Regions from separate parts of the Oceanisphaera sp. W20_SRM_FM3 genome, predicted to be linked through region 4. Evidence: predicted binding sites of a transcription regulator. Region 4 holds the regulator's gene; each other region holds the start of a gene.
The links. The regulator MetJ, encoded in region 4, represses methionine synthesis genes. The targets are predictions, from matches to a motif close to AGANNTCTAGANNTCT.
Positions count from the first base shown of each region.

Region 1: the regulator MetJ is predicted to act here: its motif matches at 1,851-1,866, upstream of metN (methionine ABC transporter ATP-binding protein MetN).
Region 2: the regulator MetJ is predicted to act here: its motif matches at 1,694-1,709, upstream of metA (homoserine O-succinyltransferase MetA).
Region 3: the regulator MetJ is predicted to act here: its motif matches at 1,231-1,246, upstream of ACEN2G_RS07325 (DUF1852 domain-containing protein).

Region 1 is NZ_JBGQOP010000009.1:5,254-8,403, forward strand. It holds gene ACEN2G_RS06710 (ABC transporter permease) at 1-707, opposite strand, end outside; gene ACEN2G_RS06715 (ABC transporter permease subunit) at 700-1,719, opposite strand; gene metN (methionine ABC transporter ATP-binding protein MetN) at 1,976-3,019, shown strand; gene ACEN2G_RS06725 (methionine ABC transporter permease) at 3,000-3,150, shown strand, end outside.
Region 2 is NZ_JBGQOP010000015.1:500-3,649, forward strand. It holds gene ACEN2G_RS09410 (phosphatase PAP2 family protein) at 1-355, shown strand, start outside; gene ACEN2G_RS09415 (CinA family nicotinamide mononucleotide deamidase-related protein) at 423-1,601, opposite strand; gene metA (homoserine O-succinyltransferase MetA) at 1,745-2,689, shown strand; gene ACEN2G_RS09425 (cation:proton antiporter) at 2,931-3,150, opposite strand, start outside.
Region 3 is NZ_JBGQOP010000010.1:26,214-29,363, reverse strand. It holds gene ACEN2G_RS07330 (LysR family transcriptional regulator) at 143-1,027, shown strand; gene ACEN2G_RS07325 (DUF1852 domain-containing protein) at 1,381-2,358, shown strand; gene ACEN2G_RS07320 (methionine synthase) at 2,400-3,150, shown strand, end outside.
Region 4 is NZ_JBGQOP010000005.1:142,188-145,337, forward strand. It holds gene nudE (ADP compounds hydrolase NudE) at 1-343, shown strand, start outside; gene cysQ (3'(2'),5'-bisphosphate nucleotidase CysQ) at 346-1,176, shown strand; gene metJ (met regulon transcriptional regulator MetJ) at 1,359-1,691, opposite strand; gene metB (cystathionine gamma-synthase) at 1,941-3,101, shown strand; gene metL (bifunctional aspartate kinase/homoserine dehydrogenase II) at 3,101-3,150, shown strand, end outside.

The DNA.
Region 1 (3,150 bases), on a different contig from region 4:
AAGACGTTAATTCCCACAAACAGCATAAAATTAGGCTGGGTTAGCGACACCAAGATCATGATCACATACAAGAACGGCACCTGAGACCAAACTTCAATAAAGCGCTGAAAGAACAAGTCAAACTTGCCCCCCACAAAACCCATGGCGCAACCTAACAGCACGCCAATTACGTAGCTGGCGGTGAGTGCGATAAAGGCAAAACCCACAGCGGTGCGAAAGCCATATACCAGTCGCGCTAAAATATCCCGGCCCGAGCTATCTGTGCCTAGATAATGGCCCTGCGCCGCGCTGGGTGCCGTGGGCGGATAACCGCTGGCACTGTAATCTTGCTCATAGGGGCTCCAAGGCACAACGGGCAATAACACCCAGTTATTTGATTGGCTGCTTTGGCCTAAGTCTGCATTTGTGAGTTCTGGATTGGCTTGTTCTGCGCTCGCTTGTTCGGCAAACAGGGCTTTGAGCTCGCGATAGTTAGTTTCGTATTGATAGCCTAAACCAAAGGTGTTGCCGGTGATCACCTCTCCGTAACTGGGGAAATACAGCTGGCCTTCATAGTTAACGATTAAAGCGCGATTGCTGGCCCACAGCTCGGCGGTGACCGCCAGCACGACCATCAACATAAATAAACAAAAGGCGTAATAACCACGACGAATACCGCGAAAGCGGCGCCATTTTTTTACCGTAACGTCTGAGAAGAAATTAGCCATCGAAGCGCACCCTAGGATCTACCATCGCCACGCAGATATCCGATAAAATATTACCCACTAACATCATCAAGGAGGTGACCGCCAAGATGCCCATCACCACCGGATAGTCGCGCTCTACTATTGCCTCGTAACCTAGCAAGCCAAGGCCGTCGATATTAAAGATCACCTCGATTAAGAAAGAGCCGGCGAAAAATACCGAAATCACGTTACCAAAATGGCTGGCGATGGGGATCATGCTGTTGCGCAGCGCATGGCGGGTGACGGCCTTATGAAACGGCAAGCCCTTAGCGACGGCGGTGCGTACATAATCCGCCGACAGATTTTCCATCAGGCTGTTTTTCATGGTCATGGTCAGCACCGCAAAGTCACCAATGGCATAAGCGATTAACGGCAAGAAGGCGTGATGAAACAAGTTCAGCGCCTTAGGCCAGAAACCTTCTAAGTAGTAGAAGTCATCGCCTACGAAGCCGCCCATGGGAAACCAGCCCAACTGAAAAGCAAAAATCGTGAGCAAGAAAATGCCCACCACATAAGCGGGCAGTGCATAGCCGGCGTAGATCAGCATAGAGCTGATGCTATCAAAGCGGCTGTTATGTTTCAGCGCCTTGAGGATGCCAAGCGGGATAGAGATCAGATAACTGAGGATAAAAGTACAGATGCCAAAGAAGGCGGACACCGGAAGGCGCTCTTTAATCAGCTCCCACACCGGCAAAAAATAACGGCTCGACTCGCCCAAGTCTAATTGCACCAACTTAGTTAGCCAATCGCGATAGGCTTCGAACACCGGCTTATCTAGGCCATAGAAGGCTTTTAGCTCATCAATTTGTTCCGCCGAGAGCATCTGGCTGCCACGCGAGCTTTGGCTAAACTCGCTGCTTTGCATTTGACTTTCCATCAACATGCGCTCGACGGGGCCGCCCGGCACGAAACGGGTAATGGCAAACACCACTAGGGTGATCCCCAAAAAAGTCGGGATCAGCAGCAATAAGCGCCGCAAAAAATACTGAGCCATTGTTTTCCTTAAATTCTTTCCCTGAAAGCGTGGAAATAACGCTGTGAGCACCCTAGCCTACCTGAGCCTCGCTAAGCAAGAAAGAGACGGGCTTCACCTTATAATAAACAGAGTGTATTTTGCATTGACTCAGACATCTAGACGGCTTAGCATCAGCCGTTATTGGTCATACTTTTGTGACTTGTCACTATTGTATTATGTTAAAATTGTGTTCTGTTAAAATAGTGAAAACCTTACCGCAAAGGCTCATCCATTGATGATCAAGCTAATCAATATCAGTAAACGCTACGGCGACGGCAAACAGGCCGTGCATGCGGTGCGAAACATTAACCTAGCAGTGAGCGCCGGCCAAATTATGGGCGTAATCGGCGAGTCGGGCGCGGGTAAGAGCACGCTGATCCGCTGCGTGAATATGTTAGAAAGCCCCACCAGTGGCCAAATCTTAGTCGACGGCCAAGATTTAACCCAGCTGCAAGAACATCAGTTACCGGCGGCACGACGCAAAATCGGCATGATATTTCAGCATTTTAACTTGTTGTCGTCCCGTACCGTAGCGGCCAACGTCGCCTTGCCGCTCGAGCTGGCCGGCATGAATAAAGCGCAAATTAAAGTCAGAGTGGCGGAGCTATTAGAGTTAGTAGGCTTAAGCCACAGAGCTAACGCTTATCCTAATGCGCTGTCGGGCGGACAAAAGCAAAGGGTCGCCATCGCCCGCGCCTTGGCGCCTAAGCCTAATGTGTTGTTATGTGATGAGGCCACCTCGGCGCTGGACCCTAATACGACGCAATCAATTTTGGCACTGCTTAAAGACTTAAATCGCAAGCTTGGTCTCACCATACTGCTGATCACCCACGAGATGCAGGTGGTCAAAACCATCTGTGACCGGGTGGCGATCATTAGTGACGGCGAGCTAATCGAACAAGGCGAAGTGGCTTGGTTTTTTGCTAATGCGAAAACAGAACTGGCACGCCGTTTTATTGCTTCCACCACTAATTTGAGCATTCCGGAAGATTATCAAACTCGCTTACAGGCCGAGCCCTGCGCCGACAGTTTGCCTTTGGTGCGCCTTGGCTTTAGTGGCGAAACCGTCGATAGCCCGCTGATTTCTATTTTAAGCCGTGAGCTGGGTGTGGATGTCAGCATCTTAAGTGCCGACATGGAATATGCAGGCGGCGTTAAGTTTGGCTTTATGCTGGCGGAGCTCGAAGGCGAGCCTGCTCAAACACAGGCCGCATTGGCTTACCTGCAAGACCATAAGATCCAAGTAGAGGTATTAGGTTATGTCCGACGCCATGATTAATTTGTTGTTATCCGCGTTTTGGGAAACCTTGCTGATGACCTTTGGCTCGGGGGCGCTCGCCTGTTTGTTTGGCATTCCCCTAGGTGTGGCTCTGCACGTGAGTAAGCCCGGCCAAATTTGGCAACACGCCA
Region 2 (3,150 bases), on a different contig from region 4:
GGTGTATGAGCAAGCGGAGCGAGTCAGTTTATTAGTGCCTGAAATCAAAGCCAAAGATGCGTCTGGGGCTTCTTTTCCTAGCGATCATGGTATTGGCTTTGCGACTTTCTTGTTATTCGCTTGCTATCGTTTTCCGCGACGTTACTTATACGTGGTGGCGCCGTTAGTCTTTTTACTCGCCATGCCAAGAGTCATGTCGGGGGCTCATTGGTTTACCGATTTTATTTGCGGCTCAGTTCCCTTGGCTTTGATTACCGGTGCTTGGTTATTTCATACGCCGTTGGCGGAGCGCTTTACTGAGGCTATGGTGACACCCGTGGAGAAGTTGCTTACCAAGTGGCGATTACAAGGCTAAGCCCTGCGGGCAGCTGTCAGCAAAAAAACATCCTAAGGGCGACATTCATGTCGCCCTTTTTATTACCTTAAGCAGGCAGCGTAAAACGCTCGCTACAAGGCAATATATCGTAGTCGATCATTACCGTTTCATTCATTAGATGACGACGTAGCATATCTAAGGCGGTGAAGGCCAGTAAGCGGCGCTGTGATAATGGATCACGAAAGTGCATTTGTAAGGTTTGCACGTAGCAGCCTGAGGCCGTTTTTAATGCTACGGGCACGCCTTTAGAGCCGGCAGATCCTATAGCTAAGGTCAGCGGTCGGGCCGAGGCTTGTAGCCAGAGTGCTAAGTCTTCGGCTTCGTCTGGCAGACCGGCAAGATAGTGGCCTTCAAACTCGCGGGTGATGGTGCTGATGGTATCAGTTAGGCGACCACCGCTGGCATCTTCAAAAATCATTAAGTCTTTATCGACTAACATGGGCCCTAGGCTGGCGGTAAAGTCCATGTGATCTCGGGCAATCAAATGCGTACCAACTTGCGCGAGCAATTGAGCTTCGGCTTGCGCTATGGCCTCGGCATTCACAGTGTCGATGATAAGCTTCACTTCTATGGTCGGCAGATTCGCGCGATAGCCTAAGGCGATACCCGCAGGCCAAGTGAGGGCGTCTAACTTATCGCTTAAGCCAGACTCAGAGAGGCCAAACAGAAAGAAGCGTCGCACTTGGCTGCGGCCGTTTTGGCCCAGTTGATGACGCAACCGAGGCAGTATTTCCTCAGCCATCATCACCTTAAGTTCGGAAGGCACGCCTGGAGTAAAGAAAAAGGTGGCACGATTAAGCTTAACGGCGAAACCACAAGCGGTACCAACCGGATTATCAACTAACTCGGCGCCTTGAGGCAGCATGGCTTGCTTGCTGTTGCTCTTGGGCATTTTGCGGTTACGGCTGGCATATTTTTGCTGCATCACATCAAGCCAGTGTTGATTGAGCTCAAGGGGTACACCAGCGGCATCGGCCATGGCCTCTGCACTTATATCATCTGAGGTAGGTCCGAGCCCGCCGTTGACGATCACTATGTCTGCCTGATGACTGCGTTGCTCGAATAACTCGACTAAATCGGCCTTGTCGTCACCGACGGTGAAGCGACGGCGCACTTGCCAGCCTTGCTCAAGCAGTATTTGAGACAGCCAACCGGCATTGGTATCTGTGATTAAGCCGGTCAATACCTCATCGCCCGTGCTCACCAGTTCAATAACAGGTTCCATAATAGTCTTTCCTTTAAAGATGTTGCCCCGATATTAACGTATCTTGCGCCTTTGGCACACGTTGAGGATGACAAGATTGGCCACTTTGTTGTAGAGTTCTAGATGTCTAGACTTTCTTAGTTCCATCGTACTGGAGTAAGCTCATGCCCATTAGAATTCCCGATCGCCTGCCAGCGGCTAATGTCCTGTCTCAGGAAAATATCTTCGTGATGACGGAGACTCGCGCAGTTAATCAGGAAATTCGCCCAATGCGGGTGTTGCTGCTTAATTTAATGCCCAAGAAAATAGAAACTGAAAATCAGCTGCTGCGCATGCTATCTAATTCGCCGTTACAAATTAACGTCGACTTGCTGCGCATCGATGATAGACCCTCCAAGAATACGCCGCAGTCGCATCTGGAGAGCTTCTATCATGACTTCGAACAGATCAAAGATCAGTTCTACGACGGTCTAATTATTACGGGTGCGCCCTTAGGCTTGACCGATTTTTGTGATGTGGTGTATTGGGAAAAAATAGAGCAAATAGTGGCATGGGCGAAGAGTCATGTGACCTCAACACTATTTTTATGTTGGGCGGCGCAGGCAGGTCTAAAGATTTTATATGGTTTAGATAAACGCACGCGTTTAGAAAAGTTATCCGGCGTTTATGAGCACCAGAACTTAGGGAAATACGACCCCTTAGTGCGCGGTTTCGATGATGTATTTTTAGCGCCTCATTCTCGTTATGCGGATTTTCCGGTCGAACTGTTGCGGGAAAAAACCGATCTAAAAATCTTGGCGGCGTCCGATAAAGTGGGCGTCTATTTGGCGGCCAGCCCAGACGGTCGGCAAGTGTTTGTAACCGGCCATCCGGAGTACGACCCTCATACCTTGGATAATGAATACCAGCGCGATCTTGAGGTCGGCATAGCGCCGCAGATGCCAGAAAACTATTATCCAGAAGACGATGCAGCTAAGACTCCCCGTGCTACTTGGCGCAGCCATGGCCATTTGCTGTTTGCTAACTGGCTGAATTATCATGTGTATCAGTTGACGCCTTACGATTTAAATACCTTAAGTGCCACCGGTGAGGCATTGACCAGAGATTGAACGCGAGGGGGGAAAGCGTGAGGGGAAAGACGCTAACAGCCAACTGCACTGGTCTAATACAGATAACACTTACTTATTAATTGGTGGTTACGAGCCAAGAAAAAGCCCTTCACATCGTGAAGGGCTTTTTTATCGAGTAAAGAAGCTAAAGGATAAACCAGTATCTTGGCTATAAAGAGGCTGACTTATGTTTACCTTTCACATTTTACTCCTCACGCCTCACGCCTCACGCCTCACCGCATTAATCAATCGGAAAACCGGCTTTTTCTGCGGCCTTGGCTTTGTTGATAATGGGCGTTATGGTCATGCCTTGCACGATAATCGAGAACAGCACTATGGCGTAGGTCATCATTAAGATAACGTCGCGCAACTCAATCTGTGCATTGGCTCCGAGTTTGATACCAGCCGGAATGGATAGCGCCATGGCCAGCGATAAGCCACCGCGCAGCCCGCCCCAAGTA
Region 3 (3,150 bases), on a different contig from region 4:
CGGGGAGATTAAGGTAAGAAATAACTCAACCGCGGATCGCTTTAGACAGTGCCAGTGTGTTGGTTGAATGAATATAATGATGTATTCTCAATAATCCATGAATTATATTCATAAATTACATACTAAAGACAGGAGTTAAGTGATGTTGGAGCGGTTTCACCTTGAAGTACTGGCGGCAATAAAAGAGCAAGGCACCTTAACCCAAGCTGCCGAGTCGTTAAATTTATCCCAGTCTGCATTGAGTCACAGCATCAAAAAATTAGAAGGCCAGATAAAAACTGCTGTTTGGCAAAAAGAAGGCAGAAGCTTGCGCCTTACCCATGCTGGTGAACAAATCTTAACGCTGGCCAGTCGGGTATTACCGCAATTTAAACACACTGAGCTGCTATTGAGTCAGATAGTAAAAGGCGAAATGGGCTCACTGCGCATCGGCATGGAATGCCACCCTTGCTATCAATGGTTGTTAAGAGTGATTGAACCTTATCTTGAAAAATGGCCAAACGTGGACATTGACGTAAAGCAGGAATTTCAATTCGGTGGTTTGGGGGCGCTGCACAGCTATGAGATAGATATTCTGGTCACGCCTGATCCCTTATACAAACCTAATTTGACGTTTATACCGGTATTTGACTATGAACACAGGCTGGTGGTTGCATCATCTCACCCCTTGGCCATGCAAGACTCGATCATGCCTGAGCAACTCAGTGAAGAAGTGTTATTTAGCTATCCGGTAGAACCCGAGCGGTTAGATATTTACAGTCAGTTTTTAAATCCCGCCAAGTGCACGGTCAAAAAACACAAGACCATAGAAACCACGGAAATAATGTTGCAGATGGTAGCTGCGGGCAGAGGTGTGTGTGCCTTGCCGGGTTGGCTCGTGGATGAATTCGCTAAAACCATGGCCATTAAAAGCCTGCGGCTCGGTAAACAAGGCATTAAAAAACAGATCTTTGTAGGAATACGAAAAGGCGAAGAGCAGATTAATTACCTGAGTGATTTTATTGCTCAGGCGCAAACCGTCCGATAATGACCCAGTCTTTTCTTTAAACCCACACTTTTTCAAGAATACTGCTACATCTGCAAGCGAGTCCAAGCGGTGACTGTCACATGCCGCTTACCTAAGAGAGCATGGGATTAGCGTTACCCATGATTTTTACTCATGCATTGATGAAATAAGATCACTTTTGTTCATGTCAGCATCCCTGTATAAATATAGCTATTCGCAGCTCTAGACATCCAGACAGCTAAAAATACTAGAGTTGATTATTCATTAGCTATAAACCACAAAGACGGTGCAGCTAGGGGCTAGAGCAATCGGTAAGCCCAGCAACAGCCAGCACACCTTCAGGTTTTATTGCCGGAAAAGGGATACCAAACATCATGAGCAACGACTTTAGCTTCGCTATCAACAGCATTAATTTCGACGAAAATTATCGCCCCTCAGACAATACACGAGTGACGACCAACTTTGCGAACTTGGCCAGAGGTGAAAGCCGCCAACAAAATTTGCGCAACACCTTAAGTATGATCAACAATCGTTTCAACGCCTTAGCGCACTGGGACAACCCCAAAGCCGATCGTTACTCTGTTGAGCTGGAAATCATTTCCGTTGATATGAAGGTACAGGGTAATGAGATTGCCTTTCCTAGCATTGAAATCTTGCAGACTTATATTGTTGATCACATCACCAAGCAACGTATTGCAGGCATTGTAGGCAATAACTTTTCCTCTTATGTGCGAGATTATGACTTTAGCGTTTTGCTATTGGATCATAACAAAGGCCAAGCTAAATTTAGTGCGCCAGAGGATTTTGGTGATCTGCATGGCAAGCTCTTCCAATATTTTTTAAGCTCAAATACTTACCAGCAGAACTTTAAAAAACTCCCTGTGATCTGCCTGAGTGTGTCGGATAACAAGACCTATCGCCAGACTGAAAATCAGCATCCTATCTTAGGTGTTGAATATCAGCCTAACGAGTCATCGCTAACTGAAACCTACTTTAAGAAGATGGGCTTTGAGGTTCGCTACTTTATGCCCCCTCATTGTACTGCACCGCTGGCGTTCTATTTCTTTGGTGACTTGTTAAACGATTACAGTAATCTTGAGCTGATAGGCACCATCAGCACCATGGAATCGTTTCAACGAATTTATCGCCCAGAAATTTATAACGCTAACGCTACGGCCGGAAGAATATATAAGCCTAATTTAAAGAATTCAGATTATTCATTAACGCAAATTGTTTATGACAGAGAAGAGCGTAATCATTTAGCTGTTGCGCAAGGGAAATTTACTGAAGAAAACTTCATCAAACCCTATCAAGCCATTCTTGAAGAATGGTCAGCTAGCTACGCTTCTTAAATTCTGTCTTATCATTAACGAAAATATAAACGGTACTTATGATGAAAATATTATTACCTACTTCTACTGCAGGCAGTTTACCTAAACCTTCTTGGCTTGCAGAGCCGGAAAAAATTTGGTCACCTTGGCGATTAGAAGGTGAAGAATTAATTGCAGGTAAACAAGATGCGTTACGTGTGTGGTTGCAAGAGCAGCAACAAGCAGGTATTGATATTGTCAGTGATGGCGAGCAAACGCGCCAACATTTTGTGACTACCTTTATTGAGCACCTTGATGGTGTTGATTTTGAAAAACGCAAAACCGTTAAAATTCGTGACCGCTACGATGCCAGCGTCCCTACTGTGGTGGGTGCTGTGAGTCGGCAAAAGCCAGTGTTTGTGGAAGATGCTAAGTTTTTACGCCAGCAAACCAAGCAACCCATAAAATGGGCGCTGCCAGGCCCTATGACCATGATAGATACGCTTTATGATGCCCATTATAAAAGCCGTGAAGAGTTAGCCTGGGAATTCGCCGCCATACTCAATCAAGAAGCCAAAGAGTTAGAGGCTGCAGGTGTGGATATTATCCAATTTGATGAGCCTTCATTTAACGTGTTTTTTGATGAAGTAAATGATTGGGGAATTGCGGCTTTAGAAAGGGCCATGGAAGGTCTTAAATGTGAAACTGCGGTGCATATTTGCTATGGCTATGGCATTAAAGCGAACACGGATTGGAAAAAGACCTTGGGCTCTGAGTGGCGCCAATATGAAGAAGTCTTTCCTAAGCTGCAAAAGTCTAATATCGATATTATCT
Region 4 (3,150 bases):
CAGTTACGAGCTGGGTTTTCCTAAGGGGCTGATAGATCCCGGCGAAAATGCCTTTGAAGCCGGTAACAGAGAGTTGATGGAAGAGGTAGGGTATGGCGCCAAGCAACTTATCCCGTTAAAGCAAGTTACGCTGGCGCCGGGCTATTTTGGTAGCCGCATGGATATCTTATTGGCACGGGATCTGTATCCTGAGCAAAGAGAAGGGGATGAGCCGGAGCCACTTGATGTGGTGCCTTGGCAGTTAGATCAACTGGATGCGTTGATGGCAAGGCCTGACTTCAGTGAAGCGCGCAGCATTTGTGGAGTCTACTTGCTGCAAAATTGGCTCAATAAAAAGGAGTAAATATGGATGTTTCTGCCTTGTTGCCCAGCGTGATTTTGGCCGCCCGTGAGTCGGGGGCGTTAATTTTATCGCTCTACCATAGCGGCGACTATCAAGCACAGAATAAAGACGATAACAGCCCAGTCACGGATGCAGACTTGGCTGCACACCTGTTTTTAAAGCAGGCGCTGCGAGAGATTGCCGATATTCCTGTGTTGTCAGAAGAAGGCTGTGAAGTTTCATTGGCTGAGCGCAACAGCTGGCCGCGCTATTGGCTGGTAGATCCATTGGATGGCACTCAGGAGTTTATTGCCGGCAGCGGTGACTTTTCGACCATGATAGCCTTAATTGAGCACGGCAAGCCGGTGCTGGGCGTGGTCTTCGGTCCGGTGAACAATCTTTTGTATTACGCGGTGAGCGGCCATGGCGCCTTTAAAGAAGCTAATGGGCAAACGCAGCGCATCAGCGCCAGCCATTATGATGCGAGTCAACCGCTGCGAGCGCTGCGCATTACCGTGAGTCGTCGGCAAAATGTTGACTGGGTGCGCGCGCGTCTGATCACGGATTTAGAATATGAGCTAGTGCCGCTGGGTTCGAGCTCGCTTAAGTCTTGCTTAGTCGCCGAAGGCGGCGCCGATATTTACATGCGCATTGGCCCTACCGGTGAGTGGGACACGGGCGCGACCCAGTGCATAGTCGAAGAGGCGGGCGGGCGTATCGTGGATCTTTACTTACAGCCTTTAAGTTATAACCAGCGTGACACCCTGATTAACCCCAACTTTATCACCATGGGCGATCCTGAACTGAACTGGCCCGAAATCTTGTGTAATCCGCAGGGTAATGGGGATAAATAGTAGCCTTGCGGCAGCGGTAAGCCGTCAGCGAACAGTTAAACACAGATATTGTCGTGCCCGTCGCAACTCTCTGTTGATAAACAAGTGATGGCGATAAGGACAGCGTAGCGCCTATGGCGCTAAAAATTAGACACAAAAAAACCGCAGTCAGCATTAAGCTAACTGCGGTTTTTTTACGTGGTTTATTCTGCGTCGTCGACGTCGAAGTCTTCAATCTCAATGCCAAGGCTTGCCATGATATCGCGCGCCCGAGTAGGGATCTGATCGGACACGTCTTTACGCAAGTCATCATCTTGTGGCAAAGGCTGGCCGGTATAAGCATGTAAGAATGCTTCACACAGCAGCTCGCTGTTGGTGGCATGGCGCAAATTGTTCACCTGCCGCCGTGTGCGCTCATCGGTTAATATTTTTAATACCTTGAGAGGTATGGACACGGTAATCTTTTTTACCTGTTCATTTTTTTTGCCGTGTTCGGCGTAAGGGCTGATATAGTCGCCGTTCCATTCAGTTTTCATTATCTACCCGCATCCATTATCTATCTGCATCAAGTTATCAAAAGTAAAGATTACCGCGAGATTGTAACCCCTACACCTTATGTTGGCAATCCAACGGCTTAAGTCTCTAGCCGTCTAGGTGGCTTGACGGCCTGTTCGTGCTGAGTTACTGTGCGCGTAAGCAATAGCAAATCTAATCACAAAATACTGAAAACGATAGATTTAAAAACATATTTAAAAATAAGGCTGCCAGTGGGCAAAGGAGAGGATATGCCAGAATACCAGACTCAAACTAATGCGGTTCGCACCGGCATTGATACGGACACCCAGCATGGTGCCGTGGTTCCCCCTATTTACCTGACCAGCACCTTCTCCTTTGAAGACTTTGGCAAACAACGTCGTTTCGATTACGCCCGCTCGGGCAACCCGACCCGCCAAACCTTAATTGATGCGCTCACCAAATTAGAAAAAGGCGCCGGCGGTGCGGTAACGGCCAGCGGCACTGGCACCATCAACCTGATCGTGACCTCGCAATTAAACGCCGATGATTTACTGATTGCGCCCCACGACTGCTACGGCGGCACCCATCGTCTGTTTAATGCCTTCGCCAAAAAAGGCCACTTTAAGGTGGAATACGTCGATCAAACCGACGAAGTCGCGTTAGCCGCGGCCATGGCGAAAAAACCGAAGATGCTGTGGATTGAAACGCCGTCTAACCCTTTGTTGCGGGTGGTCGACATTGCCGCCTTGTGTGCGGCGGCCAAAAAAGTAGGCGCACTCAGCGTGGTAGATAACACCTTCTTATCGCCGATTTTACAGCAGCCACTGACCTTGGGCGCCGACTTAGTGGTGCACTCCACCACTAAGTACATTAATGGCCATTCGGATGCGCTGGGTGGGGCCGTGATTGCCGCCGATGCGACTTTGGCGGAAGAGCTGCGCTGGTGGGCTAACTGCTTAGGCGTAACCGGGCCGGCGTTTGATAACTATCAAACGCTGCGTGGCCTGCGCACGCTTGGGGTGCGTATGCGCCAACACTGCGAAAATGCGGATGCCATCTTGGCCTATCTGCAGACTCGCCCCGAGGTTAACGCCATTTATCATCCTAGTCTGCCCCATAGCCCAGGCCATGCAGTCGCGGCCCGCCAGCAGAAAGGCTTTGGTGCCATGCTCAGCTTCGAGCTGAACGTAGAGGAAGCGGGCATGCGTGCCTTCTTGGGCGAATTGCAGCTATTTTGCTTGGCAGAGTCGTTGGGCGGCGTAGAAAGTTTAATTGCCCACCCTGCCACTATGACCCATGCGGCCATGCCAGAAGCGGACCGTTTGACCGCCGGTATTACCGACCAACTGCTGCGCTTATCGGTCGGCATCGAAGATGTGCAGGACTTAATCGCCGATTTAGACAATGCATTTAAGGTGTTAAACAAGTAATGACTCAGCACAGCCAAAATGAGGCGCTTAACACTCAGCGCGCGGTCCA